Regions from separate parts of the Photobacterium sp. J15 genome, predicted to be linked through region 3. Evidence: riboswitches for the same ligand, from Rfam matches in the RefSeq annotation. Region 3 holds a riboswitch; each other region holds the start of a gene.

Region 1 (10,711 bases), on a different contig from region 3:
GGTGGATGATAGTCCGCCATTGGTGCTGCTTTCATGGTGTATCCGGGCTTACTGGGTTATCGGGCGGCACATCATATCACCTTATGATTCTCCACTTAAAGAAAACCGCCCGGCAGCAGGGCTGTCGGGCGGTGTCGATAGGTGCTTTTATCTCAGGAGCTTTACCTGAACCGATGAGGTTAAGCGTGGCTGACTACGATCAAACGCAGCGAATCCAACTGCACCTGAGCTTTGGCAATGTAGCCGGTCAGATCCTGGATTTGGGATTCGATCAGCTCCAGCTCGTCATCACGAATGTTCGGGTTTACGGCTTTCAGCGCCTGCAGGCGGTCCAGTTCTGCTCGCAGGTTGGCTTCCATTTCCGCTTGCGCGGCTTCACGAACCGTCACCAGCTCTTTGGCTACCGCATTTTCGGCGTGCTCGATCAGGACGTGAATGTCCTTCTGTACCGAGTTAACCAGCTTGCTGCCAAGGTGGCGGTTAACCGGACTCAACTGGCGGTTGAAACCTTCGAATTCAACACTGTCAGACAGGTTGTTGCCTTTGGCATCTAGCAGGATGCGGATTGGCGTTTGTGGCAGGTAGCGGCCGATACCGGACTGCTTCGGTGCCTGAGCATCAACCACGTAGACCAGCTCTAGTAGCAGGGTGCCTGCTGGTAGTGCTTTGTTCTTCAGCAGCGAAACTGCCGTGGTGCCAACGCCTTCAGACAGCAGCAGGTCGATACCGCCCTGGATCATCGGGTGCTCCCAGCTGATAAAGTGCAGATCTTCACGAGACAGTGCGGTGTCACGGTCGAAGGTGATAGTACAGCCGTCGTATGGAAGACCCGGGTAGCTGGCCACCATCATGTGCTCAGACGGCGTCACCACAATGGCATTTTCGCCTTTGTCGTCCTGGTTAAGGCCGATGGTGTCAAACAGGCCTAGGGCAAAGGTTACCAGGTTGGTATCACCGTCTTTGGCTGCGATGTTATCAACCAGTTCCTGAGCTTTGTCGCCACCATTGGAGTGGATTTCCAGCAGACGGTCACGGCCTTGCTCCAGCTTGCCTTTCAGCTCCTGGTGCATTGCAGCACTGCGTTCAATCAGTTGCTCCAGTGCTTCCTGGTCATGTTGCTCGCTTGCCAGCAGGCTGATCAGGTCGCCGCTGACATCATCATATACGGCACGGCCGGTCGGGCAGGTTTCTTCAAAGGCATTCAGGCCTTCGTTGTACCAGCGAGCCAGCAGCGCTTGGGATGTGCCTTCCAGGTAAGGAACATGGATTTCGATATCACGCTGCTGACCGATTCGGTCCAAGCGGCCGATACGCTGTTCCAGCAGATCCGGGTTGTTTGGCAGGTCAAACATTACCAACTGGTTGGCAAATTGGAAGTTACGACCTTCTGAACCGATTTCCGAACACAGCAGAACCTGAGCGCCGTCTTCATCTTGGGCAAAATATGCTGCAGCCTTGTCGCGCTCAATGATAGACATGCCTTCGTGGAAGACGGTAGCACGGATACCTTCGCGCTCACGAAGAGCCTGTTCAAGGGTCAGTGCAGTCTGGGCTCGAGAACAGATCACCAGCACTTTCTCGTTGCGGTTAGCTTTCAGCATATCCAGCAGCCAGTTAACGCGCGGGTCGAAGTTCCACCAGGTTGCCGAATCGCCTTCAAATTCCTGATAAATATCTTCCGGATACAGCAGCTTAACGGCTTTCTGCTCGTCGGAAACCTTACCCGCCATCATGCCTGCTACACGCATTGCTGTCTGGTATTGGCTTGGCATTGCCAGCGGGTACATGTTCAGGTGACGCTGAGGGAAACCTTTAACTGCGGCGCGGGTGTTACGGAACAGTACGCGACCGGTGCCGTGGCGGTCCATCAGGTTGTCGATCAGTTCCTGGCGAACGCTGGCTTTCTGTTCTTCATCGACATCAGCAGACTCGATAACGCGCAGCATTGGCTCGATATCCTGCTCGGAAAGCAAATCAGCCAGGGTGTTCTTGGCGCTGTCATCCAGTTTTTCACCGGAAAGCAGGCGGGATACGGCATCCGCAACCGGTTCGTACTGGCGTTCTTCTTCAACGAAGGCTTCGTAATCGTAGAAGCGGTCCGGATCCAACAGGCGCAGGCGGGCAAAGTGACTTTCGCGGCCCAGTTGCTCCGGCGTTGCTGTAAGTAGTAGTACGCCTGGGGTTTTCTCGGCCAGCTCTTCAACTACCTGGTACTGGCGGCTTGGTTTGTCTTCGCTCCACTCCAGGTGGTGCGCTTCATCGACAACCAATAGATCCCAGTCAGCCTCAAGCGCTTGCTCGAAGCGGCGGCGGCTCTTGCGCAGGAAGTCCAGTGAACACAGTACATACTGGGCGGTATCAAACGGGTTGGCAGCATCGGCATAAGCCTCGACGCAGCGCTCTTCGTCAAAAATGGAGAAGTGCAGGTTGAAGCGGCGCATCATCTCAACCAGCCACTGGTGCTGGAGGGTTTCCGGCACCAGGATAAGAATGCGTTCGGCACGGCCGGACAGAACCTGCTGGTGGATAATCATACCCGCTTCAATGGTCTTACCCAGACCCACTTCATCGGCCAGCAAAACACGTGGTGCAAAACGGCGGCCTACTTCATGGGCGATGAACAACTGGTGCGGGATCAGACCGGCACGCATACCACACAAGCCGCGCAACGGACTTTTGTGCTGTTCATATTGGTTTTTCAGGGCGCGATAACGAAGGGCAAAGCGATCCATGCGATCGATTTGTCCGGCGAACAGTTTGTCCTGAGGCTTATTGAAGCGAATCTGGTGGCTAAGGAAAATTTCGCGTAGCTGAACATTTTCCTCTTCGGTATCCGTACGGGTACCGATGTAAGTGAACACGCCGCCTGTTTCATCGACCTGTTCAACTTTCAATGACCAGCCTTCATGGCTTTCAACCACATCTCCGACATTAAACATTACGCGGGTCACAGGAGCGTCATTACGTGCGTACAGGCGGCTCTCTTCACTGGCGGAGAACATCAAGGTGACAGTACGGGCATCGAGAGCGACAACTGTTCCTAAACCCAGATCACTTTCAGTATCACTGATCCAACGTTGACCCAAAGCAAATGGCATAGTGGTTAAAACCTTCTAATTCTTTGATATTAATGAGAATGCTAAGCCGATGCCCTAACATTTTTGAACTACACTGAGGTTAAGTGTAAGCCAGAATCCGCACCGGTAGAAAAGGGCAGATATGTTACTGCATGCGGTGGACAAGGTCACGGCGAAAGTGATCTTGATCCAGCTAAATTGTTTCAGCCCCTGCTGTCACAATTCTTTAATTATCTCTGGCCATAAATAGTAATTGCGTAGTTCTGGCGTACGCTAAGAGAAGGACGGCAAGTTGATGTTGCTGTCTGCTTGTTACCTAGGAGGTAAATATGGACGATGCTGAACGCAAAATTTTTGTATTGGATACGAATATTCTGCTTCACGAACCCCTCGCCATTTATTCATTCAAAGAGCACGATGTCATTATTCCGATGACGGTTCTTGAAGAGTTGGATCGCATTAAGGACAGTAAGCGTGATGTCTCACGGGATGCCCGGGTGGCTATCCGGACCCTGGAAGATGTGTTCCGCGATGCAACGCCGGAAGAGATTTCTGCCGGTATTCCGCTTTCCGGTCATGAAGAAAGCCTCGGCAAGATTTCCATTTTTGCGGATTATGAAGTGACGGAAACCGTGCATGCCTTTGCTGATAAGGCCGGGGATAATCGGATCCTGAATGGAATGCTCTATCTGCAGGCTGAGCATGCGCCTAAGGAAGTGGTTTTGCTCACTAAAGACATTAACATGCGGCTGCGTGCCAAAGGTGCCGGGGTCTACAATGTTGATGACTACCGTTCAGACCAACTTATCGATGATGTCAGGTTGCTGACCAAAGGATATTACGAATTTCAGGAGGAATTTTGGGCTCGTGTCGGAGAGTGCCAGTCTGAAACCCGGGGGCGTTCAACGTTGCATACCCTGCCGACTGAGCTGTTCGACAAACCCTTTATCAATCAGTACTTGCTTGATGACAGTACGGATTTTGCAGCCAGGGTGCAGAGCATTAATGGCGCTAACATCACTATCAAAGATATCGGACAGGAACGCTTGATGAGCCGCCAGGCTTGGGGGATCCATCCGAAAAATGTCTATCAGGGAATGGCCCTTGATGCGATGATGGATCCGGATATCGATCTGGTGATCCTGACCGGTCCAGCGGGTTGCGGTAAGACAATCCTGGCGATGGCGGCGGCGCTTGAGCAAGTGATTGAAAAAGGGATGTATGACAAGATCCTTGTGACTCGTAATACCCCAGAAATCGCTGAGTCGATTGGTTTCTTGCCGGGCACCGAAGAAGAAAAAATGCTTCCTTGGCTGGCAGCGGTGACCGATACGATGGAAGCGTTGCACAAACATGATGTTTGTACTGACGGCTCGATGAAATACATCTACGAAAAAGCCAATATTCAATTTAAATCGATTAACTTTATGCGCGGGCGCTCAATCCAGAATGCTTTTGTTCTGTTGGATGAGTGTCAGAACTTAACCGCCTCCCAGATTAAAACCATCATCACTCGTTGTGGGGAAGGCACCAAAATTGTCTGTTCCGGTAACCTGGCGCAAATAGACTCCAGTTACCTGTCTCCGGTGACCTCGGGCCTGACGTATATCGTCGAGCGTTTCAAGAATTTCGAGGGTAGTGCCAATATCTATCTCGACGGTGTGATCCGCAGCCGTCTGGCCGAATTTGCGGAAGAAAACCTGTAATTCAGATTCGAGAGGCGAGTTTCTCGATATTGGAAACTCGTCTCTCTATATCAGTCCTAATGGCCTAAATATCTTCTTAATTCTCCATCTTCCGGCTCTGTCAGCACCTGCTGAGCAGGGCCGAAAACGTTAATCTTCCCTTGTGCAATGAAAGCGCATTTATCGGCAATTTTCAGGGCATCGTCCGGGCTGTGGGTCACCATGAGTACGGTGATTTGCTGCTCTTTGGCTAATGCATGTACTAGTTCCAGCATCTCTTTACGCAACGCCGGATCCAGAGCGGAAAACGGCTCATCGAGCAGCAGCAGCGGACGGTTGCGGATCAGGCAGCGGGCCAGTGCCACACGTTGTTTCTGGCCGCCGGACAGCTGCTCCGGCAGGCGATCCAGATATTGTTGAATGCCGACTCTGGCAGCCGCGGCCTGAATGTTGTCCTTATCTTCCTGGCTGAGTTTTAGTCCCGGATGTATTCCTAGGCCGATATTTTCGAATACTGTTAGGTGGGGAAACAGGTTGTGATCCTGAAACAGCAGTGAAAGCGGCCGCTCAGAAGACGGTTGGTGCTTGATAGCTTGACCGGCAATGGTGAGGCTACCGCTGTCTGGCATCAGAAAGCCGGCTATCATCGCCAGTAGGGTGCTTTTGCCAGCCCCGCTCGGGCCGAGCAGGGCGACGATTTCGCCTTTCTCAACTTCAAGGTCAAAGGTGTATCGCGTACGTTCGGCCTGCGTAGGCTGGCCTGTCTGGGCGTAATGGTGGCTAAGTTGCTTCAGGGTCAGCATTATGGTGTCCGGATCAGTATTTTTTCAACCAGGGTAAAAAGTCCCAGGCTCAGGAGCAGCAGGATTAAGGCTGCGACGGCGGCGGCATCCATCTGGTAGCTGCCCATCAGTTGGAATAGATAAAGCGGCAGGGTCTGAAAATCTCTGCTGCCAAACAGGGCTATCGCTCCCAGATCGCCCAGCGAGAGTACAAAGCCAATTGCCAGCGCCTGAGCCAGTGGTTTGCGCAGGGCGCGCCACTCGACCAGACGCAGGCGTGACAGTCCGTGCATGCCCAGGCTCTGGCACAGTGGGTTGTATTGCTGGGCCAGATGCAGCATTGGCTGACTGAGGGTTTTAATTACATAGGGCAGCGCCATCAGGGCGTTGACTCCGACGACCACCCAGAAGGCGGCTTCGAAGGCATCGGTGTACCGGCGCAGCAGCAGGAAAATCCCGGTGCTGAGAACTAGTCCCGGCGTGACCAGAATAATGGTGCCGAGCAGCTCAATACCATCTGCGGGTAGTGTTTTCTTCTCAATTCGCCATTGGCGGCTGGCCAGCAGGATCGCAACCCCGGCGGTGACCGCCAGGACACAGGCAAGTAGGGCAATTTTCAGCGAGTTTGCTACGGCCTGCCACAGTGCTGGTTCTGCCAGCAGGGTCGGTAGCTTACTGTTCAGGCCGGCACTGATAACCGCCAGGATCGGGGGCAGTACCAGCAGAATAGCAAAGCCGATCCACAGCCAGTCCCAGGATTTTGCCTGCCAGCTGTCGAGATAGTTCTCCGGTTGGCGGGATACCGAGCCGCTCATGGTCGACAATGGTTTGGTAAAACGCTGGGTTATCAGCACCAGACTGCTGCAAATCAACATCTGCCACAGGGCAAGGATGGCACCGCCGGCCAGGTCAAAGTCGTAGCGCAAGGCCTGATAGATAGCCAGCTCAATCGTGGTGGCTTTAGGGCCGCCGCCCAGCGACATGATCACCGCAAAACTGGTAAAGCAAAGCATGAAGATCAGGCCTATGACATGGGGCAGTTGCTGGCGCAGCCTGGGCCAGGCGACAAAGCGGAACTTATGCCAGCCTTTGATCCCAAGGTGGGCAGCTAGCTGGTGCTGCTCGAACGGGATCCCTTCAAGGCTCTGTAGTAACAGTCGGGTTGCCAGCGGGAAGTTAAGGAAAACGTGCGCCAGCAGTATGCCGTTGAGACCATAAACAGAGAATGGCAGGGATTCTCCGAAATGCTGGTACAGTTCAGCCAGCAGGCCGCTCTTACCATAAATCGCCAGCAGGCCGAATACCGCAACCAGCACAGGTAGCACCAGAGTCATGGCAAACAAACGTAATAACAGGCTGCGTCCGGGAAAGTTTCGCCGTGACAGGGCATATGCCGCGGGGATGGCCGGGATCACACTCAATATCGTGGATAACAGGGCCTGATAGAAACTGAAGCCGGCGACATGGCGCAGGTAAGGATCCTGCCAGATGAAGAACGGGTTGAGTTCGTTGGCCTGGCTGATCAGGGCTGAGATAGCGCAGAGCACCAGAGTGACAATCAGCCCGGCAGAGACGATGCCGGGCAGAATTTGGGTAACGCGGGTATTCAAAGGTCGGTAGCCATTATTGGGTCAGGGCATGTTGCCATTCACGGATCCATCCACGACGTTGAGCGGCCACTTCCTCGGCGCTGAATTCCAGTGATTTAGCTGGCAGTGTCAGCTGTTCAAAGCCTTTCGGCAGCGCCTGTTCGGTGACAGGATACATCCAGTTGCCAGTTGGGATCACCGACTGGAATTCCGGCGTCAGGATAAACGACAGGAACTTATCGGCCAGCTTTTGATTTTGGCTGTTCTTGAGCTTGGCGGCGACTTCGACCTGCATATAGTGGCCTTCGCTGAAGTCAGCGGCTTTATACTTGCCTTCGTTTTCGGCAATGATGTGGTAAGCCGGAGATGTGGTGTAAGACAGCACCAGATCTGATTCGCCCTTCAGGAACATGTTGTAGGCTTCGGACCAACCTTTGGTGACAGTAACGGTTTTTTTCGCCAGTTGCTGCCAGGCGGCATCAGCTTTGTCACCATAGACAGATTTCATCCACAGCATCAGGCCCTGGCCTGGAGTAGAGGTACGCGGATCCTGGTAGATGATGCTGAGATCGTCACGCTTAACCAGTTCGCTCAGGCTTTTCGGCGGATTGGCCAGCTTTTCTGAGTTATAAACAAAGGCGAAGTAGCCGTAGTCATAAGGGACGAATGTGGTGTCCGTCCAGCCGTTTGGCAGGGTGACTTTACTGGTATCAACGTTATGTTCAGCCAGCAGGCCGGTTTTCTTCGCTTCACTCAACAGATTGTTATCCAGCCCCAGCACGATATCTGCCTTGGTACCTTTACCTTCAAGGCGCAAGCGGTTGAGGATCGATACGCCGTCTTCCAGCGCGACATATTCCAGGTCACAGCCACACTGAGCCTCAAAGGCTTTTTCAATCGCCGGGCCCGGTCCCCAGTCTGAGGCAAATGAGCTGTAGGTGTAGACAGTCAGGGTCTCTGCGGCCATGGCAGAGCCAGCCATCAGCGACAGGGTTAAAGTCGGAAGAAGTTTGTTCACTATGCGCTCCTAAATACCCTTGCTTCCCGCAAGGGGGATAAATATGAGCGGCACAGGGTTGAGAAAAGGCGTCCGGCATCGTGCTGCGACGCTGACACTTGATTGTGGTCGGTATTATCTCAATTCCTACGCCAGCATGATCTGGTTCAGGTTCAGTGGGTTCTGCGGTTGCAGTCTCAGTCCGGTTTAGGTCGGACACCCCAATGAGAACGAGAGCTATTGTAATGCGCTATGTCGCTGGTTGCCAGCGCAATACAAGAGTGTACGCAGAATATTGATCCGCATCTGTGACGGTTGTGCCGATACAGGGCAGGCTGAAAAATAACTGTCAGATTATATGGTTAATTAGTTTGTGCTCACTTCGCCTCATTGAGTGACCAGTTATAGTCGTAGCTGACATTATTCAGTTGCAGAGGTTGTCCTTTGTGGTACTGGTTGAGGTGCTTTTGCAGATCGCGTTGTGAGCCGAAGTCATTGCCGTACCAGTCATAAATGGATGACAGCTGAATGCGGTTGCCGTTGATTTCCACGCCCTTAGGGCTGTTTATGAAACGGCTGGCGGCCTGTTCGAGTAGTGTTTCCGTGTTGTCGGCTGTAAAGGCGACGGGTTGCAGGTCCGGACAGCCGAGGCTTGCGCAGTTTACCGCATAGTGAATCCGGGCATCACGCCAGATCGGGCGCAGGATGCGATGCTCTATATCATTGAGTGACAACGCCTGCTCGGCAACCGTGATTAGCTCCTCATCCCATGGCCCGAAGCTGAAGAAGCCGCCGAGTTTGGTGATGGATTTGATCGGGTAGTTATTGATGATCAGTCGTACGGTCAGGGCATTATAAAGGTTGACCCAATAGGCAAACTGCTCCGGTTTTGAATACTGACGGGGATCGATGGTCGCAAGTTGGCGAATGTAGCGGTCAAGCTCCCATTTGTCGTTATCGGAGACTGCGTGATAGCGAAACAGGGTTTGTTGGGGCAGCTCCACCAGATAGGTGTCCAGCATCTTTTGCCAGCGGCTGTGGTCAATCATCGCTGTGTTTGTCTCGTTGCTTTTTTGCCAGAATGGCCACAGGTCGGCTTTGGGGGCCGCCAGTACCGGGCTCAGGGCAGAGGAGATAAGCAGGATAAAAGTAAGTAGCAGTCGCATGGGCTGTCCTTAGTCAGAGCAAATTATTCATTTTGGTATACCAGATGACCCTGTCAGGGGCGAATGTCTTTCATTTGTTTCTTCTGCAATTAATTATGGAGAAGAAAACAGGTGATGAAAAAAGGTTATTGTTCCGTTTGGTATAAGTGATAGAAAAGAAAGCGCCCCGGAGAATGAACCGGGGCGTGAGTTTGTTACTGCTTACTTTTATCAACTATTCAGGTGTGTGGCTGAATAGTCAGGCAAGAAAAGCCGGGATATTACTTTCATACTCGGCGATTTTGTCTTCATGCTGCAGGGTCAGGCCGATGTTATCCAAGCCGTTCAGCAGGCAGTGGCGGCGGAATTCGTCAATTTCAAAACGGTATTCCTTGTCGTTGGCAGTGACGGTCATGCTCTTCAGATCTACCGTAACTTCGGCACCCTCGTTGGTTTCAATGAACTGGAAAATCTCATCGACTTCCTGTTCGGTCAGGCGTACCGGCACCATCTGGTTGTTGATGGCGTTACCGTAGAAAATATCGGCGAAGCTCGGGGCGATCATCACTTTTATGCCGTAATCTGCCAGAGCCCACGGAGCGTGCTCTCGTGATGAGCCGCAACCGAAGTTTTCCCGCGCCAGCAAAATACTGGCTCCCTGGTAGCGCGGAGCGTTCAGGACAAAATCCGGATTTGGCTGCTGCCCGGCATCATCAAGAAAACGCCAGTCATGGAACAGGTGCTTGCCGAAACCGGTTCGGGTGACTTTCTGTAGAAACTGTTTCGGAATAATGGCATCGGTGTCGACATTGGCTGCATCCAGAGGAACGACCAAACCGGTATGTTGTTTAAAACCTGTCATTTTTTCCTCTCCTTATGCCGTTACCGTTGCGGTTTCCAGGGTACGAATATCAACAAAATGGCCGGCGCAGGCCGCGGCTGCAGCCATCGCTGGGCTGACCAGGTGGGTACGGCCGTCACGGCCCTGACGGCCTTCGAAGTTACGGTTGCTGGTCGAAGCGCAACGCTCGCCCGGGCCTAAGCGGTCATTGTTCATTGCCAGGCACATAGAGCAGCCCGGCAGGCGCCATTCAAAACCGGCTTCGATGAAAATCTTGTCCAGCCCTTCTTTTTCGGCCTGGGCTTTGACCTGCTCGGAGCCCGGCACAACCAGCGCTTGGACGTTCGGGGCAACCTGGCGGCCTTTGGCGATTGCAGCAGCGGCACGGATATCTTCAATTCGGGAGTTGGTGCAGGAGCCGATGAACACTTTGTCGATGTTAAAATCTGATAGCTTTCTGCCGGCTTCCAGCCCCATGTAGGCCAGCGCTTTTTCTGCCGAGGCTTTTTCTACCGGATCGGTGAAGTTCTCTGGCGACGGGATGGCTTCGTCAATGGCTATCACCTGGCCCGGGTTGGTTCCCCAGGTCACTTGA
Region 2 (10,711 bases), on a different contig from region 3:
TTAATGGCCAGGCATTCTCGCTCAACCTCCGGTACAGCCAACGTCCGCCGCTTAATTCGATTCTCCATCGAAAAACCACAATAAGTACAGGCGTTGGCACACAAGTTCGACAAATACAACGGCACATAGAAGGCAATAGTGTGGCCAAAGCGGCGACGGGTCAGCGCCGCCGACTGCTGAGCCATCTGCTCAAGGTAAGGTTCTGCGGCCGGAGAAATCAGCGCTTTGAAATCTTCCAGATCCCGCTTGTTTTTCCGCAGAGCCCGCTCAACATCCGCGGCCGTTTTGCTGTAAATCGACAGTCGGATATCGTCCCAGTCAAGCTGCTGCCAGACATCAACATAGCTCATACCGGTTCCTTATGCGGTCTGATCAAGAAACGCCGTCAGCGGACTTGAAGCAATGGCATGATTGACGGTTCCAGCCAGTCCGGCCTCATACGCCATACGACCACTTTCCACCGCCATCCGAAACGCCCGCCCCATCACCACCGGATCGGCGGCTGCCGCGATTGCCGTATTCACCAGTACCGCATCAGCTCCCATCTCCATCGCCTCAGCAGCATGGGACGGAGCACCGATCCCGGCATCAACAATAACCGGCACCCGGGCCTGATCGATGATAATTTCCAGGAAATCCCGGGAAGCCAGCCCCTTGTTCGAACCAATCGGCGCGCCCAGCGGCATCACCGCCGCACAACCTACCTCTTCCAGTCGCTTACACAACACAGGATCGGCATGGCAATACGGCAGCACAATAAAGCCATCTCGGGCTAGTTGCTCTGCCGCCGCCAGCGTTTCAATCGGATCAGGCATTAGGTATTTCGGGTCCGGGTGGATCTCCAGCTTCAGCCAGTTAGTCCCGAGCGCTTCACGGGCCAGCTTGGCAGCAAATACAGCTTCTTGAGCATTCTTCGCTCCGGACGTGTTCGGCAACAGGTTGACGCCAGCCTCCAGCAAAGGAGCCAAAATATCATCATACCGGTTTTCGATATCCACCCGCTTAAGTGCTATGGTCACCAGCTCAGATCCCGAAGCCACAATGGATTCCGCCATCACCTTGCTGTTGGCGTATTTGCCGGTGCCGGTAAACAGGCGGGATGAAAAGGTCTTATCAGCAATAGTCAGCATTTAGCCTCCGGCAATAGCTTGGAACAGGGCAATTCGGTCGCCCGTCTTCAACTGGGTACTATCCCATTCACTTCGGGTAACAATATAGTCGTTCAAGGCCACCGCAGTTGCCTGCAATGGCATATCCAGTGTCTTGAGCAGTGCGGTCAGGCTATGTCCTTGCGGACATTCGACAGACTTGTCGTTCACCTGTACCTGAATCACTGACGGCGTGGCTGTCATAACGGTTTTATTCTCCTGTGCCACAGACCGGGCACTGTTTATCCTGGGTTAAATTAAATCGCTGCCATGCCATGGTCAGGCCATCAAACTGCAGCAAAGTCCCGAAAGCGACTTCCCCGGCTCCGCTCAACAGCTTGATACATTCCAGCGCCTGCATATTACCCATCACCCCGACAACAGGCCCGGCAATGCCGGAGCTGCTGCAATTTTGCGGCTCCGGCGAAACATCAGGCCGAGGTGGAAACAGGCAGTGGTAACAGGGGCCATGACCCTGGCGAAAATCAAAGGACATCAGCTGGCCCTGCCAGCGAATCGCCGCTCCTGAGATCAAAGGCTTGCCGGCACTAAAACAAGCCTGATTAATCGCATGCCGGGTCGTCAGATTATCGGAACAATCAAGAACCACGTCGGCCAGAGCGATCTCCATTGCCAACCGCTGCCCGGCCAGCCGAGCCTGTACCGGACGTACCCGGATATGCGGGTTCAGAGCAGTCACTTGCTCGGCAGCCATCAAAGCCTTACTCCGACCCTGATGACTGTCGCGGTAAATGACCTGACGCTGCAGGTTCGAACTGTCCACCTCATCATCATCAGCAATCATGAGGTGACCGATACCAGCCCCGGCCAAATACAAAGCCGCGGCAGAACCCAGCCCACCGGCACCGACCAGCAGCACCTGGGCCTGCGCCAGCAATTGCTGCCCTTGTTCACCAACTTCGGGCAGCATTATTTGGCGGTTATAACGCAAAAATGCCTGATCACTCAGCATCCGTTGCATCCTTGGCTGGCTCATGACGCACGAGCAGCTGATTAAAGTCGTCTAGAGCGGCTTTAGGATCTTCGGCCTGGGTAACAGCCCGGACAACCGCGATACCATTCACTCCGGTACGCCAGACTTTTTCAGCCCGACTCAAATCAATACCGCCAATGGCAACAGTCGGAAACGCCTCGCCAATCAGCTTGTGATACAAGGCTAAACGGTTAACACCCTGCGGCTTGGATGGCATCTCTTTGGTGGTGGTCGGGAAGATATGGCCTAAGGCAATGTAGCTTGGGGAAAATTCAGCAGCACGCAGGATTTCATAATAACCATGGGTAGAAAGACCCAGACGCAAACCGGCTTGCTGGATAGCAACCAAATCAGCGGTATCCAGATCTTCCTGCCCCAGATGAACACCGTAGGCCTTGTGCTCTACAGCCAGCTGCCAGTGATCATTAAGATATACCTGCGCCTGATGTGCTTTGCCGGCTGCGATCACCTGTTTGATCTGAGCTTCCAATGTCGACTCGTTTTCATCTTTGATCCGCAGTTGAGTAGTCGCAACTCCCAGATCCAACAAGCACTCAACCCACTCGGCCGAATCCACTACCGGATATAGCGCAAGCTTCGCCGGATCTGTCGCTGCAAACGGCTCAACAGCCGCTTCTTTGCAAGTCCACCCCAAGTCTTCTGCTTCTGGGTGGTTAGCCGTTAAAGCTCGGGGAAACAGCTCACGGCTCATCGGCCAGCCAGTTTCACCATAACCATCCATGTGGCTTTCCATATAGCCACGAGCATGAGCCCGGGCCAGAGTCACCGCATCCTCCAGCGGAAAATCCAGTGCCAGCGCAACCATCAGCATCGCACGCTGCGGCTCACTGGCACCGGCGTGGTGACAATACACGGCTCTGGCTTCACCATTGTGGTGCCAGATATCAATACACCCTTTCTCAGTTGGCAGGCCGCTGACAATTAAATTTGGTTTTTGGGCAACCTGCTGCTGCATTTCACTTACCGACGGATAAGGTGCAATCCACTGATCCAATACCTTATACCCGGTAATATCAGCCCCATCCGGGTTAAACACCAGACTGAACTGACGCTCTTCGAACTGAATGTCGACTGTTTCCGACTCGCTCCAATCCACACTGACCTGTTCTCCCAACTGGTACTTATCAGCAGCAGCCAGCAAGGGTTCCACATGCATCAGCAACGGTGTCAGGCTATCGGGCAAACATAAAGAGCTCATTGACGATCCTCTTGAATAGGGTGGTACAACTCACTACCCCGGGCGCGGAATTCAGAGGCTTTCTGCTGCATTCCCTGTAATGGTTCATCAAGTACTTTAATTTCCAGCTCATTGTTGTGTTCAAGATTGCTGGCGTAATCGCGTACTTCCTGGGAGATCTTCATTGAACAGAACTTTGGTCCGCACATTGAGCAGAAATGAGCCACTTTACCGGATTCCTGGGGTAGAGTTTCATCGTGATAGGCTCGGGCCGTATCCGGATCCAAGCCTAAATTAAACTGGTCTTCCCAGCGAAACTCAAAGCGCGCTTTCGACAATGCATTGTCACGCACTTGCGCTCCCGGATGACCTTTCGCCAAGTCTGCCGCATGGGCACACAACTTGTACGTGATCAGACCCACTTTTACGTCTTCTTTATTAGGCAATCCAAGATGTTCTTTGGGAGTGACATAGCAAAGCATGGCGCAACCATACCAGCCAACCATCGCCGCACCGATCCCGGAAGTAATATGGTCATAACCCGGAGCGATGTCCGTAGTCAGCGGGCCTAAGGTATAAAATGGTGCTTCATGGCAATGCTTGAGCTGCTCTTCCATGTTTTCCCTAATCATATGCATCGGCACATGTCCCGGCCCTTCAATCATCACCTGTACATCATATTCCCAGGCAATTTTGGTCAGTTCACCAAGGGTTCGCAGTTCACTGAACTGCGCTTCATCATTGGCATCAGCAATGGATCCCGGACGCAGGCCGTCTCCTAAGGAAAGGGAAATATCGTATTGGGCACAGATCTCGCAGATCTCTCGGAAATGGGTATAAAGGAAGCTTTCCTGGTGGTGAGCCAGACACCACTTGGCCATAATCGAACCGCCTCGTGACACAATTCCTGTCACTCGCTTTGCGGTCATCGGGATGTAACGCAGCAGAACACCTGCATGAATTGTAAAATAATCAACACCCTGTTCGGCTTGCTCCAGCAAAGTATCGCGGAAGACATCCCAATTAAGGTTCTCGGCAATGCCGTTCACTTTCTCCAACGCCTGGTACATAGGCACAGTACCAATCGGCACCGGACTGTTACGGATTATCCACTCACGGGTTTCGTGAATATTGCGCCCGGTGGACAGATCCATCACCGTATCGCCGCCCCAGCGGGTCGACCACACCAATTTTTCAACTTCTTCTTCAATGGATGAACTGACGGCGGAATTACCGATATTAGCATTGACCTTAACCAGAAAGTTACGGCCGATAATCATGGGCTCAGATTCAGGGTGGTTAATGTTCGAAGGGATGATGGCCCGGCCAGCCGCCACTTCCTGGCGGACAAACTCCGGCGTAATATCTTCAGGCAGGTTTGCGCCAAAGCTAATACCCGGATGTTGCAGATTCAGAGTGGAATCTCGATATTTTTCCCGCCCCATGTTTTCACGGATCGCAATAAACTCCATCTCCGGAGTGATCACCCCTTGGCGGGCATAATGGAGCTGAGTAACCCGATGCCCCGGCTTCGCTCTGCGGATACAAGCTCGTTGACTAAAACGCAGCTCATCCAGCGTATCATCAACCAAACGGCTCAGAGCATAATCAGAACTCAGCCCGTCCAGCAGCTCGGTATCATTACGCTCTGCTATCCACGCATCCCGGACAGAAGGCAAGCCGGCATAGATATCAATGTCGCAATCAGGATCGGTGTAATAACCGGATGTGTCATAAACCCGTATCGGTTCATTGGGCTCATAAATCGGGTTTGATTTGGATCCACCAACAAGGCTATCCGACAGCGTTATTTCACGCATCGGCACCTGAACATCAGGACGGCTTCCTTCCACATACACCTTACGGGATTTCGGGTAAGGCTGGACGGTGAGTGAATCAATAAATTGTTTAGCTTCCAGTCTCGCTTGTTTGCGATTCGACATAGCAATTTCCTTTCATCTTATTAGAGGGAAGTTGCTTGACGGATGGGTGCATAAACAAGAGGCATACACTTAGGGTGTACAGCGTCGTCTGAATACTGCGGCTACGGCCGATCGATTTCGATGGTGTAGCTAGACAGATGAATTGTCTCTTGTTCCCTTCGCAGGTATTAGCCCGATCAGGTTCTACGGATCCCGCAAAGCGGTCTCAGCCAAATGGCACTCCGACAAGTTAAGTGATGAGTATAGGTAAGCACCTTACAGGCAGCAAGCGTAATTCACATAAATTATTGAACTTAAGCCCAAACAAAAAAGGCCGCACATTTGTGCGGCCTAAGAATTATTTACTGAACTTTTTCGCTAAATTTTTCAGAAGTGATGAATGAGTTTCTCGCAATTCACCCAGTTTATGGGTAATCGTCGGTGCTCCGTCTAAATCAAACAACTTAGGTACAGCCACTCGCTGAGAAGAATAGATGCCGGTATGGCCACTAAAGTAGTAAGCGGTATAACAGGCAATCGCAAAATAAAGCATATGGTCGGCACCAAACAGCTCGACGCCCATAATGGTACAAGCAAGCGGAGTGTTAGTCGCCGCAGCAAAAACAGCGAGGAATCCAAGCGCAGCAAATAAATCAACCGGCGCACCAAGTATCCATGCCATGGTGTTACCCAAAGTCGCACCAACAAAGAACAGCGGTGTCACCTCCCCGCCTTTATACCCGGCAGCCAAGGTAATCGCAGTCAACAGCAACTTAAGCAACCAACTGTACCACTCTGCACCACCTTCATGGAAAGCACTTAAAATACTGACGCCACCTTCACGACTTGAGTACACACCAAGGCCTATATAGTCATAGTTACCAATCAGGTGCACCGCCCCAATAACAATCAAACCTCCGACAACCACAATCAGGTAAGGGTTTTTAAGTGTTGCCTTGAAGATATCTTTAAACGCATGGGTAAGCTCACCGAACAGGTAACCCGCCAAACCAAATGCAATGGCAGCCAGAACAATTTTCGCCACCATCAGAATATCGACCTTCACCGCATGCTCAAACAAGGTAATGGTCTCAAGGAAGTCGATCCGATAATGGGTATGGTGTGCACCCCAAGCACTACATACAACATCAGCGAGGATAGCGGCAAACAGAGCAGGAATAATCGCGTCGTAGCGCAGACGCCCAATAGCCAGCACCTCAAGCGCAAAAATCGCTCCGGTCAATGGAGTACCGAATACAGCACCAAATCCGGCTGCAACACCGGCAATTAAGATCAGGCGGGTGTCTGCTTCATTCAGCTTGAAACAACGAGCCAGCCAGTGCGTCGTTGCACCACCGATTTGCACGGCCGTCCCTTCACGTCCGGCAGAACCACCAAACAAGTGAGTGATGACTGTTGTGATTAATACCAACGGCCCCATTCGGGTTGGAATACCAGCTCCCGGCTCATGAATTTCATCCATGATCAGGTTATTACCACCCTCTGAGTTTTTACCCAGATTCCGGTAGCAATAAACAATCACAATCCCGGCTAACGGTAACAGATATAGCAGCCAAGGGTTATCAATCCGGGTCTCAGTAGCGAAGCTTAAGCTCCAAAGGAAAAAGGCGTTAAGAGAGCCAACAATAACGGCAACAGGAATTATAAGAAGTGTCCATCTTAGGATCTGGACAAAAGTTTTGGGGTTAGCGCTTAGTGGGTGTGCCATACCAGTTATCTATCATTACAAAGTTAATTCTTCAGGATAGACGTTATGGCAAATGATTTAGCCCTACCATAGACGGATCTATCCTACTACAGCAGGAGTCATCATCTCAGTAGAGCGGTTAAAGGTGGAACTCCATCACCCGTAATGAACATGGCTGTTCATCAACAAAAGGGAATGCTAACGGGAAATACAGCAAGCAACAAGCTTAAATTTTGCCTTCAGGCAGTAAAATAGCTTTTGCTTGATATAAAGCAGGAAAGGTCACAGAAACAAAAACCAGCATTTAACCGGGACGCGTAATCTGAAGCTTCATAGATGGCAGAGAAGAAGGGATTCGAACCCTAACTCGCGCTGTTTTTGGTATCAGGGGGATCCGCTGCTCTGTCAATTGGAGCTATAAACGAAAAAAGCCTCAGCATTTCTGCTGAGGCTTCAAAGATGGCAGGGGTGGAGGGATTCGAACCCCCAACACGCGGATTTGGAATCCGCTGCTCTGCCAATTGGAGCTACACCCCTGTAGTCGTTTTTAAGACTTAACTTTGTCTGAATAAGTGGCGGAGCGGACGGGACTCGAACCCGCGACCCCCGGCGTGACAGGCCGGTATTCTAACCAACTGAACTACCGCTCCACTCAGGATTAACGTTCGTTCACAACGCTAACCTAAATTGGAAGCCTGGCGATGTCCTACTCTCACATGGGGAGGCCCCACACTACCATCGGCGCTATTACGTTTCACTACTGAGTTCGGCATGGGATCAGGTGGGTCCATAATGCTATGGTCGCCAAGCAAAATTCTTACAATCTCGGAAAATCTGACTATGTTCTCGCACTACATTCAAGTGCTCATGGAGTCCTATAAAACCCCTTGGGTGTTGTATGGTTAAGCCTCACGGGCAATTAGTACAGGTTAGCTCAACGCCTCACAGCGCTTACACACCCTGCCTATCAACGTTCTAGTCTTGAACAGCCCTTCAGGATACTTAAAGTATCAGGGATGACTCATCTTGAGGCTCGCTTCCCGCTTAGATGCTTTCAGCGGTTATCGATTCCGAACTTAGCTACCGGGCAATGCGTCTGGCGACACAACCCGAACACCAGCGGTTCGTCCACTCCGGTCCTCTCGTACTAGGAGCAGCCCCTCTCAATCATCCAGCGCCCACGGCAGATAGGGACCGAACTGTCTCACGACGTTCTAAACCCAGCTCGCGTACCACTTTAAATGGCGAACAGCCATACCCTTGGGACCGACTTCAGCCCCAGGATGTGATGAGCCGACATCGAGGTGCCAAACACCGCCGTCGATATGAACTCTTGGGCGGTATCAGCCTGTTATCCCCGGAGTACCTTTTATCCGTTGAGCGATGGCCCTTCCATTCAGAACCACCGGATCACTATGACCTGCTTTCGCACCTGCTCGAACCGTCATTCTCGCAGTCAAGCGGGCTTATGCCATTGCACTAACCTCACGATGTCCGACCGTGATTAGCCCACCTTCGTGCTCCTCCGTTACGCTTTGGGAGGAGACCGCCCCAGTCAAACTACCCACCAGGCACTGTCCTCACCCCGGATAACGGGGCCAAGTTAGAACATCAACACTACAAGGGTGGTATTTCAAGGACGGCTCCACAGATACTGGCGTACCTGCTTCGAAGCCTCCCACCTATCCTACACATGTAGGGTCAATGTTCAGTGCCAAGCTGTAGTAAAGGTTCACGGGGTCTTTCCGTCTAGCCGCGGGGACGCAGCATCTTCACTGCGATTTCAATTTCACTGAGTCTCGGGTGGAGACAGCGTGGCCATCATTACGCCATTCGTGCAGGTCGGAACTTACCCGACAAGGAATTTCGCTACCTTAGGACCGTTATAGTTACGGCCGCCGTTTACCGGGGCTTCGATCAAGAGCTTCGACCTAAGTCTAACCCCATCAATTAACCTTCCGGCACCGGGCAGGCGTCACACCGTATACGTCATCTTTCGATTTTGCACAGTGCTGTGTTTTTAATAAACAGTTGCAGCCACCTGGTATCTGCGACTGCCGGCAGCTCCAAGAGCAAGTCTCTTCACCGCCAGCAGCGTACCTTCTCCCGAAGTTACGGTACCATTTTGCCTAGTTCCTTCACCCGAGTTCTCTCAAGCGCCTTGGTATTCTCTACCTGATCACCTGTGTCGGTTTGGGGTACGATTCCTTACTATCTGAAGCTTAGAGGCTTTTCCCGGAAGCATGGCATCAATGACTTCACTGCCGTAGCAGCTCGACATCGGGTCTCAGCCTGATGTATTCCCGGATTTGCCTAAGAATACAGCCTACACCCTTGAACCAGGACAACCGTCGCCTGGCCCACCTAGCCTTCTCCGTCCCCCCATCGCAATAGTAAGAAGTACGGGAATATTAACCCGTTTCCCATCGACTACGCCTTTCGGCCTCGCCTTAGGGGTCGACTCACCCTGCCCCGATTAACGTTGGACAGGAACCCTTGATCTTCCGGCGAGGAGGTTTTTCACCCCCTTTATCGTTACTCATGTCAGCATTCGCACTTCTGATACGTCCAGCAAGCCTTACGACTCACCTTCAACCGCTTACAGAACGCTCCCCTACCCAATACGCTAATGCGCATTGCCGCAGCTTCGGTGTATAGCTTAGCCCCGTTAAATCTTCCGCGCAGGCCGACTCGACCAGTGAGCTATTACGCTTTCTTTAAATGATGGCTGCTTCTAAGCCAACATCCTGGCTGTCTGAGCCTTCCCACATCGTTTCCCACTTAGCTATAACTTTGGGACCTTAGCTGGCGGTCTGGGTTGTTTCCCTCTCCACGACGGACGTTAGCACCCGCCGTGTGTCTCCCGGATAGTACTTACTGGTATTCGGAGTTTGCAAAGGGTTGGTAAGTCGGGATGACCCCCTAGCCTTAACAGTGCTCTACCCCCAGTAGTATTCGTCCGAGGCGCTACCTAAATAGCTTTCGGGGAGAACCAGCTATCTCCAGGTTTGATTGGCCTTTCACCCCTAGCCACAAGTCATCCGCTAATTTTTCAACATTAGTCGGTTCGGTCCTCCAGTAAGTGTTACCTCACCTTCAACCTGCCCATGGCTAGATCACCTGGTTTCGGGTCTAATCCCAGCAACTGCACGCCCAGTTAAGACTCGGTTTCCCTACGGCTCCCCTATTCGGTTAACCTTGCTACTGAAATTAAGTCGCTGACCCATTATACAAAAGGTACGCAGTCACCCCGAAGGGCTCCTACTGCTTGTACGTACACGGTTTCAGGTTCTATTTCACTCCCCTCACAGGGGTTCTTTTCGCCTTTCCCTCACGGTACTGGTTCACTATCGGTCAGTCAGGAGTATTTAGCCTTGGAGGATGGTCCCCCCATGTTCAGACAGGATATCACGTGTCCCGTCCTACTCGATTTCACTCGTTATGCGCCGTCGGCTACGGGGCTGTCACCCTGTATCGCCAAGCTTTCCAGCTTGTTCACCTGACGCAAGACTAGCTTAAGGGCTAATCCGGTTTCGCTCGCCGCTACTGCCGGAATCTCGGTTGATTTCTGTTCCTCGGGGTACTTAGATGTTTCAGTTCCCCCGGTTCGCCTCACAACGCTATGTATTCACGTTGTGATACTTGCTTATGCAAGTGGGTTTCCCCATTCGGAAATCCGAGAGTATAGTGATTCTTACCATCTCCTCTCGGCTTATCGCAGGTTAGCACGTCCTTCATCGC
Region 3 (10,711 bases):
CTCTCAGTGAATATGCTTTGGCTCTGAACGGCAGCATAACTTACCCATCTGCTGTGGTTTGGCCTGAAAACGAAGAACAGCTAATAGCAACAGTACAGGCAGCAAATAAATATTCGTTTGAAATTCACCCTGTAGCCCAGGGACGCAACTGGGGATATGGCACAGCTCAGGGCACCCGCTCTAAACAGGTTATTATCAACCTCAGCCGCTTATCTGAAGTTTTAGAAATCAATGAAGAGCACGCCTATGTCAGAGTCCAACCGGGCATTACTCAATTGCAGCTCCATCAGGCACTGACAAACATTAATTCTTCTCTTCAGCTTGATATTACCGCTGCCGGTTCACATACCAGTGTGGTCGGCAACCTGCTTGAGCGTGGCTTTGGTCATACTGATTACAGTGATCGCTTCAGCAATGTACTTTCTATGCGAGTCCTTCTTCCTAATGGTGAAATCATCACCACCGGTATGGAGATGTTCCCTTCCAGCAAAGCAAAACACCTCTACCCTTATGGTATCGGACCTGTTCTTAACGGTCTGTTTTCGCAATCAAACCTTGGTATTGTCCTTGATATGACGATCGCGCTTCAGCCAAAGCCGGAATATCAGGCAACCGTCATGGTGATGTGCCGTGATGAAGCCGATGCCCCGGAAATGGTCTCAACAATTGCAGAACTAAAACTCAAAGGCGTTGTAACCAGCGGTGTTCATACAGTCAGCATGACACGTGCTGTCGGTGAACTGGCATCTAAAGCTGCCGGAGCCTGGGTTCTGACGACCTCTTTAGCCGGCCCTAGGTCGATTGTGAAAGCACGCTATAAATACTTTAAACAAACCATCAAGCAACACCTGCCTCGCGCAAGAGTTTTCATGATGGATGATTTCCGTTGGGGAGTCCTTTGTAAAATCAATGAGCACCTGAAATCTCCGGCCTTATACGGACTACAGCTGGTGATCGATCTCAAAAAAGGCATCCCTTCTGATGACGCGATCAAAACTCTTCTTGACCATCCTGAAGCCACATCCGAAATGAAAACCTCTGATTTTCCTGCCTGCTTCCGCTGGATTTGTGCTGTCAGCAGTTTCTCAAAAAAAGACATCAAAGAGATGCTGTCTGTCTGCCATCAGGTTTTCGAAAAATATGGCTATGAAGAGCGGTACAGCCTGACCAATGTCAGTGAGCGAGCTGTGGTCATGATCGCTAATATTCGCTTCGGTAAAACAGAAGATGAAATAGCTAAAGCACGAGATTTCCACAAAGAACTGGATAATGCCCTGCTTACAGCCGGATTTTGCCCATACCGCAGCGGCTCAGGTATGTTCGATGTCATTAAACCTTATATTGCCTCATCTAACCTGAAACTGCTCAACAACCTGAAGCTGGCTGTCGATCCAAACAATATCTTGTCGCCAGGCAAATACTGGATGACAGGCTCTCCTGAATCAGGAAAAACAGAACCCAGTGACATAATGGGTGAACAAGCTCAAAACACGGAAGCAGAGCCTGTACTGACTGAGTCATAGATACAACCAATCAGTACAACTCTCATATATTGATTAAAGTTGGAGCGAAAGATCTTACCTGTATTGCTCAATGACATTAAACATGGTTAGAATAACGCAACAACAAATAGCAGCCTAAAGTGCTGTTAATTGAACAGAATATAATCTGTATGTTAGTCGGGGAGCCTATGGCTGAGACCACTTCGGTGGGACCCGTTGAACCTGATCCATTTAATAATGGCGTAGGGAACTAGCAAACGTATCCTCTCAGATGCCAACCACTGTATCACCAGTGATCCGACACCTTGTCAGCGATACCTGCTACCCTGCGCACTACACATAAGGGTAGTCGCTATGGCAGTTCCATCTAAAACACCTATCACTTTAACTATTGCCGGCTCTGACAGCGGTGGCGGTGCCGGCATTCAGGCCGATATCAAAGCTATTTCCGCAACTGGTGGCTACTCCTGCTCAGTTATCACTGCGCTTACAGCACAAAACACGCTGGGAGTATCCGGTATTTATCCTGTCGACCCTTCGTTTGTAGAACAACAGCTTGATGCCGTCTTCAGTGACATTGACGTGAAAGCGGTAAAAGTTGGTATGCTCAGTGACGCAAACATCATCCGCTCGGTTGCGACAAAGCTACATGAGTACAAGCCCCAGTTTCTGGTTGTTGATCCTGTGATGGTTGCCACCAGCGGCGATCTCCTTTTGCAAGAAGAAGCCATTTCCACCCTGAAAACTGAACTGCTACCAATGGCGGATGTCATTACCCCTAACCTGCCAGAAGCGGCAGCACTGACTGGTGCAGAGTTACCAAAGACTGAGCAGGATATGAATGCGATGATCACCGCATTACGCGAGCTTGGTTCCCGTTCAGTTCTGCTGAAAGGCGGACATCTTGAACAGGATGAAAACAGCACAGATCTATTAATACTGGCAGATGATGTTATTCGTCTCAGTACCCCTCGAATCAATACACAAAATACCCACGGTACAGGTTGCACCCTTTCATCCGCAACCGCCTCTTACTTGGCTCAAGGGCATGAACTGATCGACGCTGTAAAGAATGCCAAAGCTTATATTACTCAAGCCATTCTTCATGCCAGCGATCTTAAAATAGGCTCAGGTCACGGACCGGTTCACCATTTCTTTGCCGGACACTTTAAAGCTGAATAACCGCTAAAACCGAGTAACTACAATGAATACTAATCAACAGGCTCTGACTGAGCCTGGCGTTTCCGTGCGCCTGAAAAACGTATCTCTGGCTTTTAACGATGCAGAACAGGAACTATTTTCCCAGCTAAATCTGTCGTTGCCATCAAACCAGTGGACTTGTCTTCTGGGCAAAAGTGGCTGCGGAAAAACTACCCTGCTCCGTTTTCTTGCTGAGCTGATGGATGAGCAAGTCACCTGGAATGGCGAACTGATTACGTCAGATTGCCTGCCGTTGTCAGGGCGTATTGCTTACATGGCGCAGCAGGATCTTCTGCTGCCTTGGCTGTCTGTTATTGATAACGTCTGCCTCGGCCTTCACCTCGGAGCCTCCACCAATACATCTAATAATCAGCCTGAGATACAAAAAGCACATGAGTTGCTTAAAGCTGTCGGCCTCGCTCAATACGCATCAGCAATGCCGCACCAGCTTTCAGGGGGAATGCGCCAGCGAGTTGCGCTTGCCCGAACACTGATGCAAGACAAACCGCTGGTGCTGATGGATGAACCCTTTTCAGCACTTGACGCCGTTACACGCTATAAGCTTCAGAGCCTTTCTGCGCGACTACTCAAGGAACGTACCGTTCTGCTGATCACTCACGATCCGCAAGAAGCCTTACGGCTGGGACACAATATTTACATCATGTCCGGAAAACCTGTACAGCTAACCAAGCTGCAAGTGCCGCAGAAAATACCTCCAAGGCAGTTTGATGCTGAAACAGCTCATCATCAACAAACCATCATTGAGCTACTGGAGAAAGATTATGTCTGATCTTCCTATCTCAGCATCGCTGACATCAAAAGCTGAGAAACCAACACCTTCCGTCGTTTCAAACCAGCCTTCAGCAGAGTTCACCAAACGTATATCAGCGTCAGGCAAACGAGCCATATTGAGCTCGTCGGGCGTGCTCGTCTTGTGGCAAGGTCTTGTCAGCTTACTGGAACTTCCTCCGTTTATTTTGCCGGGGCCGCTTGCTGTCTTCAGCAAGATCATTGAGCGCTACGATATTCTCTGGCACCACACGCTCGTAACCGGTTCTGAAATCATTTTAGGGTTAGCACTAGGGTTAATTCTGGGACTATTTTTCGCCCTGCAAATGTTGTTATTTGCGCCGCTTCGTCGCTGGCTATTACCGATTTTAATAGCCAGTCAGGCAATCCCCGTTTTTGCTATTGCCCCTATCCTGATGCTTTGGCTTGGGTACGGAATGGCATCAAAAATTGTTATGGCAGCACTGATCATCTTCTTCCCGGTCACAACCTGTTGTTATGACGGATTACGTCAAACACCGAGCGGTTATCTGGATCTGGCAAAAACCATGGGGGCGACTCGCTGGCAACTTCTACGACACATCCGCTTGCCTGCTGCGCTACCCGCCCTAGCTTCCGGCATTCGAGTCGCCGTTGTTGTCGCACCTATCGGTGCCGTGATCGGTGAGTGGGTCGGCTCCAGCGAAGGCCTCGGTTATCTGATGTTACAGGCCAATGCCCGGATGTTTGTGGACGAAATGTTCGCCGCCCTTTTTATCCTGGCACTGTTTTCAGTCAGCCTCTATTTCATTGCCGACAGACTGCTTAAGAAAGCGATTCCATGGCAGGAAAAATAAGCTTAATCGCACACGCAAAAATAAACCACACAACAATAATCACTTCATAAAGGAATCTTTAATGAAAAAACAGTTACTTCACAGCATCGCAGCCTTATCCCTTTCCGTCGTCTCATTTAACGCCGCGGCAGAAAAACTCAGCCTGATACTGGACTGGTTTGTTAACCCGAATCACGGCCCAATCATCCTTGCCCAAGAAAAAGGCTGGTTTGCCGAACAGGGGCTGGAAGTCGAGATCCAGGAACCAGCTGATCCGAGTATTCCGGACAAACTGGTCGCTGCAGGAAAAACCGACCTGGCCGTTTCTTACCAGAGCACGCTAATTTCGGGGGCCGCCGCCGGTCTTCCATTGGTTCGTTCAGCCACACTAATTTCCGGACCACTTAACTCACTGATCGTTCTTGATAAGTCCGACATTAAATCACTGGCTGACCTGGAAGGAAAAAACATCGGTGTCGCCATTGGTGGAAACGAAGAGGCGACTATCGGCACCATGCTGCGTTCAGCACATGTCAGCATGGACAAGGTGAAAATCATTAATGTCGGCTGGGCATTGTCTTCATCACTGGCTTCAGGAAAAGTCGATGCTATCTGGGGCGGCTTGCGTAACTTTGAACTGAACCAACTTGAACTTGAAGGCTACAAAGCAACCGCTTTCTACCCAGAAGAGCACGGTGTTCCGCCTTATGACGAGCTGATTGTTGTTGCCAACCCGAACAAGTACAACCTTGAAACAATCGAAAAATTCAACACTGCCATTGAAAAGGCAACTGTTTACCTGATCAACCACCCGGAAAAAGCATGGCTAGAGTTCATTGCCTACGCACCGGATACCCTGAATAACGACCTAAACCGTCAGGCATGGGAAGACACTCTGACACGTTTTGCACTCCGTCCGGGCGCGGTAGAGCTCAAACGTTATGACGACTACGCCGCATTTATGAAGCAACACAAAATCATCAATAAACTACCAAAAGCCCAAGATTACGTTCTGACTTACTAATTCAGCATCAAGGAAAGACAATGAATCATCAAGATTTAATCAATGCCTGCAAACAAGACTGGCAAGGCTACACCCGACACACTTTTGTCCACCAACTTGGTAAAGGTGAACTTAGTGAAAGCGCATACCTGCATTACCTTAAACAAGACTTTCTGTTCCTGAAACATTATGCCCGCGCTTATGCCCTGGCTGTTTTCAAGTCAAACTCTCTGGCTGAAATGCGAGAACCGCTGCCAAGCCTTAATGCGCTACTTAATTCCGAAATGAGCCACCACATTGAATACTGCGCAAAGTGGGGGCTTACAGAGTCCGATATGGAAGGTGAGCCGGAAGATTTCGGTACTGTTTCATACACCCGCTATGTTCTCGATACCGGAATGGCCGGAGACCGAACGGATCTTTTCACCGCACTCGCTCCTTGTGCAATCGGCTACGCTGTGATCGGACAATGGCTGGCCGAATGGAGCGAAACCACGATTGAAACCAATCCATACAGAAGCTGGATTGAGCTATATAGTGGTGATGAATTCCAGTTGGGAGCCAAAGAAACCATTGAGCGACTGGATCTGATGCTGGAAGAAGTTCCTTTAAACAGTCGTCGCGGTCAGCGCTTGTGCGAAATATTCAAAACAGCCACCAGAATGGAAGTCGCATTCTGGCAACAGGGACTGAACGCTTCAGATAATTAAGCTCCAATCATTAATCTTTTCAGCAGGCTCTCAACCAAGAGCCTGTTTTCTCATTCAATCAATACACCATCGGTATTCTCCCGCTTCACCTTGACTCACCACTCCTTTACTGCATAAGTTTTAATCAGGTTCTGAGTAACTAACGGTGGAAACATGAAAATCTATGAACTTGGTCCGGCACCGAGTGCACGTCGCGTCAGTATTTTTCTGGCCGAAAATGGCATTGATGTAGACCGTGTCCACGTAGATATTCTTGGCGGCGAAAACCTGAGTGATGAGTTCAGGGCAAAAAGTCTGAACGCTCAGATACCTGTATTAGAGCTGGACGACGGCACGACCATCTGTGAATCAATCGCAATCTGCCGTTATTTTGATGAGGCTTATCCCTCTGATCATTCCCTTTTTGGCAATACCCCACTAGAGAAAGCAACAATTGAAATGTGGCAACGACTCGTGGAGTTAAAAGGGCTGCTAGTTGCCATGCAGGCGTTTCGCAATATTACCGGCATCTATCAGGACAGAGAAAAATGTATCTCGGCATGGGGTGATGAATCTCGCCAAAGATTAATTGAATTTCTGCCGACTATTGATAACCAGTTAGCCGTTTCCCCTTTCGTTGCCGGAGAACATTTCAGCGTCGCCGACATTACAACGGTTGTTTTATGCGAATTTATGAAGAATCTGGAAATCGAGCCAGACGACAGCTTACCTAACCTACGCGAGTGGTACCAACAAATCTTAGAACGCCCATCTGTCAAAGGATAAACGGAGACTGCCATGATCGAGCTTTATACTGCTGCCACACCTAACGGACATAAAATCTCTATCGCATTAGAAGAAATGGAACTTGAGTATCGGGTTCATGCGTTAGATTTAATGGCAAAAGATCAAAAGCAGCCCGCTTTTCTTGCTATTAATCCTAACGGACGGATACCAGCCATTATTGATACTGATAACGATAACTTCACGGTATTCGAGTCCGGCGCAATACTGCTCTATCTGGCTGAAAAAACCAGCGAGTTCCTGCCACTTGAACCAAAGAAGCGCTCTAAAGTTATTCAATGGCTTATGTTCCAGATGGGAGGTGTCGGACCAATGATGGGACAAGCCAATGTCTTTTACCGCTACTTTCCGGAGAAAATCCCGTCAGCTATTGAACGCTATCAACATGAAGGTCGGCGACTGTTTGAAGTTATGGACACTCAGCTCGCTCACAGCGCCTACCTGGCCGGAGATGAATACACCATAGCGGATATCGCCACCTGGCCGTGGGTGCGAATCTATGAATGGAGTGGAATTGATATTGAAGGTTTACCTCACCTTCAGCGCTGGGTAAATGAAATAGCAGAAAGGCCCGCATGCAAAAAAGGCATCCTCATCCCACCATCATCAGATCTCAGTGATGAAGAAAAGGCAGAAGAAATTAGGGAGATGGTGACACGATAAACAACACGACAATAACAGATGCACCGGCCACTGAAACAGAGTCCGGTGTTTTGATAAATTCAAAATAATCAGGCTGAAATCAAATGCTCGGTAAAGCCAAGCTCTACCAATGATTCAAACGCTTCCCAAACATCTTCCGGTATATCCTGATGAGCAGAAAAGCCCTTGTCAGGGTAAGTCCTAAGCCTTTGAAGATCGCCAACCATTACGTTAATTACATCACTGTAGGTTAACTGCTCATTAGGATATTCATCAAAAGACAGCGGGGGTGAAGTAACAACAAGCTCTTTCCCTGGCCACTGTTTCATAAACGTGGCATACGCTCTTCTTTCCATGAACGGCTTTTGAACCAGCATCAAACGCTGTGGTTCCAGCCCCCTGTTAGCAAGCAGTGAACGGGTAAAAGTAACATTTTCACCGGTATTACTGGATCGAGGCTCGACCAGAATTTTCTCTTCTGATACACCCATATCCGCAGCGATAGCGGCAAAATGTTCAGCTTCTGACGCCGGGAACAATCCTTTTGTCAGCTCCCCCTCACCACCAGAAAAAACAATGTAAGGCGCATAACCCTCCAAATATAGTCGCGCAGCATACTCAGCAACACGGACATCATTACTGCAAAGGACAAAGATGCAGTCACATTTTTCTAGAGGATTATTGAGTAGATGGTAATTCCAGATCCGTTGAGCCAGAGCATGTACTTTTGGGGTCATAGAATTTCCTTATTCATTTATCGGTGAAAACAAAAATGGCTGCCGCTAGAAGCGAAGCAGCCATTCTTTAAGAGGTATATTGGGACAATTTCACAAGAAACGACCAATCAGCAACGATTAACGGTGCCACCACTCAGGCACGATGTTACAGCTGACTTCACCAGAGCTCAACCAACCCTGCTCACCCTCAATAGTTAACTGAAGCTGCATAGTACGCTCGGCAATGGCTTCCAGCTCTGCAAGGGTTGCATCATTGATGTACACCACTGAGATATTGCCGTATTGAGTAACCTTACTCTTGTTCTGCTGCCACCAGATCGGTGCTGCATTATCACCATAAGCGAAAATAATCACTTTCTTAGAACGGTGTGCCGCCTTCTTCAGGCGTTTTTCATCTGGCAAACCAAGCTCAATCCAAAGCTCAATTTCATCATTCAGATTTTTGATCCAAAGATCCGGTTCATCGGTATCACACAGACCTTTAGTGAAGTTCAGCTCTTCATCAGCATTTAAACCCCATGCCATAAGGCGAAGCATCAGCCTTTGAACGGTCTCTGACGGATGACAGGCAAGGGTATGGGATTTGTCCAGATAGACATGGCGGTCCAAATCAGCAACGTTGAACTGGGCCTTATAGATAGTGGCTTTAAGTGCCATAACAGATTACCTAAATTTAAGATGCCCGAAGTGTAGTAAGAATGAGAGCAGAGTTCAATTTCTATTGGCTTTTCAAGGCAATAACCTGTCTGTTAACTGTGGCCATTTCTGTTGCCAGTTGCTGGCATTCCATCTTCAACTCAGGAAGTGGCATTTGGCTGAACTTCTGTTGGTAATGCTTTCTGGCATTGGCCATAGATGCTTTCCACTCCATCATTTCAACCGCAGGCATCTCTTCATTGAGCAGGCGCTTACCTTCTTCAATATAATCCTGTGCAAGCTTGCCATAGGCTTCAAACACATCAGCCACATCATTGCTTACATTGCTGTGCAGACGGTTACAACCACGAATCACAGCTTCCTTCAGTTGAAATGTCGCGTAAATACCAACAAGTTTGTCACGAATTATATCCCCTGGCTCACCAGGATAACGAGCATCGGTAATCTCAGATGCTTCAGCAACAAAAACAGTCATCAGTAAAGATAAACACAAACACCAGATTTTACGTAACACAGCCAACCAACCTCACGTGTATTTATGATTCGATCATACGTGATTCGAGCGACTATGCGTGGTCAATTTCGTGATCGAACGCACATCGTTAGAACAATGTTTTATTCCAGCAAAGCATTAATTTGCAAGGTTTTATTAACTATTGACTCTTTTTGGGCTTTCGACAGCTGCTTTATTTTGTACTCCAGCCTCATTGCCTTTTTTTTATCGCCAACAGGTTCTGACCATGCCAACTCCAAAGGTCCTTTACCCTTCAGAAACTTAGCGCCTTTTTTGCTGTTTTGATGTTCATTGAAGCGGCGCTCAACATCTGTTGTTACCCCGCAATATAGTTGGTTGGAAGCCGTTCTGATCAAATACACCGACCATTGAGCAGCCGTCTTTTCTGTCACTTTCTTTTCCTTTTGCTCTTGGTGATCAGCCTAGTGCCGGACATCTCTTATATAAGAAGGCCCGGTAGTTACCGGGCCTGAGTAATATCTTTTATTTAAGCTGTTATCTGTATTCAGCTTTTCGTAAATTATATTTCGGTACTGATTAAGAGGTCAGTGATTCGATCAATGCTTTAAGCTCTGCAATCTCTTGCTTCATTTCAGCAACTTCCGTTTCAAGTTGCTCAACCCGCGCTAATGTACCTGATGAAGAAGAAACAGCTGGCTGAGACGTTTCGGCCAATGCTTCAACATCAACCTCACCACTGAACAGATGCATGTAGCGAGAATCCCTCTTGCCTGCCTCACGCGGAAGCTTAACGACATATGAGCCTTTATCACTCTCAACCATATGCGTCAGAACAGATTCAACTTCTTTAACATCCGTGAAATCACACAGACGGTTGGTTCGGGTACGTAGTTCACCCGACGTTTGAGGACCACGTAACAGCATAACGCAAACAATACCTTTTTCCTGCTCAGTAAACTGCAGAGTACTGAACTCGGTATTACAAAAACGATGCTGATACTTGGCAACACGGCTACCAAAGCCGGTGACTTCCTGAATCATACGCTTGGTCTTGAGTGACTCAAGCGTGTCCAGCACCGTTGCCTCATCCAGCGACATCACTGGTTCACGGTTACTTTTCTGATTACAGGCCGTTGTTAGTGCATTTAATGTCAATGGGTATTGATCCGGGGTCGTCACTTCTTTTTCCAACAAGCAACCAACTACACGCGCTTCAATCGGTGTAAAGCATATTTCCATGATCTTCCCTCACCCTTCTTACTTTTAACAATACTGATTCCGATGCTTTGCTTAGCCAAAAGCCTGCTTTGCATAGCATTGGGATCTGCACTGAAACCTAGATCGGCAAAAGAGTTCTTAGGGAGATTAGCACGACCTGTCTGAACAACAAGCACCTGA

The links. Region 3 has a riboswitch for thiamine pyrophosphate ahead of thiD (bifunctional hydroxymethylpyrimidine kinase/phosphomethylpyrimidine kinase). Riboswitches for the same ligand answer to the same signal wherever they lie in the genome.
Region 1: it holds a riboswitch for thiamine pyrophosphate, as region 3 does, so the genes downstream of both, thiB (thiamine ABC transporter substrate binding subunit) here and thiD (bifunctional hydroxymethylpyrimidine kinase/phosphomethylpyrimidine kinase) in region 3, are expected to answer to the same signal.
Region 2: it holds a riboswitch for thiamine pyrophosphate, as region 3 does, so the genes downstream of both, thiC (phosphomethylpyrimidine synthase ThiC) here and thiD (bifunctional hydroxymethylpyrimidine kinase/phosphomethylpyrimidine kinase) in region 3, are expected to answer to the same signal.

The regions. Positions count from the first base shown of each region.
Region 1 covers NZ_CAWMUI010000001.1:3,400,458-3,411,168, reverse strand. Annotated here, with positions in the region: gene rluA (bifunctional tRNA pseudouridine(32) synthase/23S rRNA pseudouridine(746) synthase RluA) at 1-35, opposite strand, end outside; gene rapA (RNA polymerase-associated protein RapA) at 180-3,098, opposite strand; gene AACQ93_RS15185 (PhoH family protein) at 3,407-4,783, shown strand; gene thiQ (thiamine ABC transporter ATP-binding protein) at 4,840-5,565, opposite strand; gene thiP (thiamine/thiamine pyrophosphate ABC transporter permease ThiP) at 5,565-7,154, opposite strand; gene thiB (thiamine ABC transporter substrate binding subunit) at 7,168-8,115, opposite strand; TPP riboswitch at 8,258-8,364, opposite strand; gene AACQ93_RS15165 (DUF547 domain-containing protein) at 8,508-9,296, opposite strand; gene leuD (3-isopropylmalate dehydratase small subunit) at 9,535-10,137, opposite strand; gene leuC (3-isopropylmalate dehydratase large subunit) at 10,150-10,711, opposite strand, start outside.
Region 2 covers NZ_CAWMUI010000001.1:54,475-65,185, reverse strand. Annotated here, with positions in the region: gene thiH (2-iminoacetate synthase ThiH) at 1-350, opposite strand, end outside; gene AACQ93_RS00320 (thiazole synthase) at 360-1,130, opposite strand; gene thiS (sulfur carrier protein ThiS) at 1,131-1,352, opposite strand; gene AACQ93_RS00310 (HesA/MoeB/ThiF family protein) at 1,360-2,121, opposite strand; gene thiE (thiamine phosphate synthase) at 2,111-3,361, opposite strand; gene thiC (phosphomethylpyrimidine synthase ThiC) at 3,358-5,283, opposite strand; TPP riboswitch at 5,420-5,517, opposite strand; gene AACQ93_RS00295 (voltage-gated chloride channel family protein) at 5,621-6,991, opposite strand; fluoride riboswitch at 7,077-7,140, opposite strand; tRNA gene AACQ93_RS00290 (tRNA-Trp) at 7,431-7,507, opposite strand; tRNA gene AACQ93_RS00285 (tRNA-Asp) at 7,544-7,620, opposite strand; rRNA gene rrf (5S ribosomal RNA) at 7,664-7,779, opposite strand; rRNA gene AACQ93_RS00275 (23S ribosomal RNA) at 7,869-10,711, opposite strand, start outside.
Region 3 covers NZ_CAWMUI010000002.1:735,679-746,389, reverse strand. Annotated here, with positions in the region: gene AACQ93_RS20220 (FAD-binding oxidoreductase) at 1-1,523, shown strand, start outside; TPP riboswitch at 1,671-1,768, shown strand; gene thiD (bifunctional hydroxymethylpyrimidine kinase/phosphomethylpyrimidine kinase) at 1,857-2,684, shown strand; gene AACQ93_RS20210 (ABC transporter ATP-binding protein) at 2,707-3,492, shown strand; partial or broken gene AACQ93_RS20205 (ABC transporter permease) at 3,614-4,327, shown strand; gene AACQ93_RS20200 (ABC transporter substrate-binding protein) at 4,389-5,330, shown strand; gene AACQ93_RS20195 (TenA family protein) at 5,351-6,019, shown strand; gene AACQ93_RS20190 (glutathione S-transferase) at 6,173-6,784, shown strand; gene AACQ93_RS20185 (glutathione S-transferase family protein) at 6,797-7,465, shown strand; gene AACQ93_RS20180 (YdcF family protein) at 7,534-8,181, opposite strand; gene AACQ93_RS20175 (YaeQ family protein) at 8,299-8,838, opposite strand; gene AACQ93_RS20170 (hypothetical protein) at 8,900-9,352, opposite strand; gene AACQ93_RS20165 (GIY-YIG nuclease family protein) at 9,454-9,744, opposite strand; gene AACQ93_RS20160 (YceH family protein) at 9,890-10,552, opposite strand.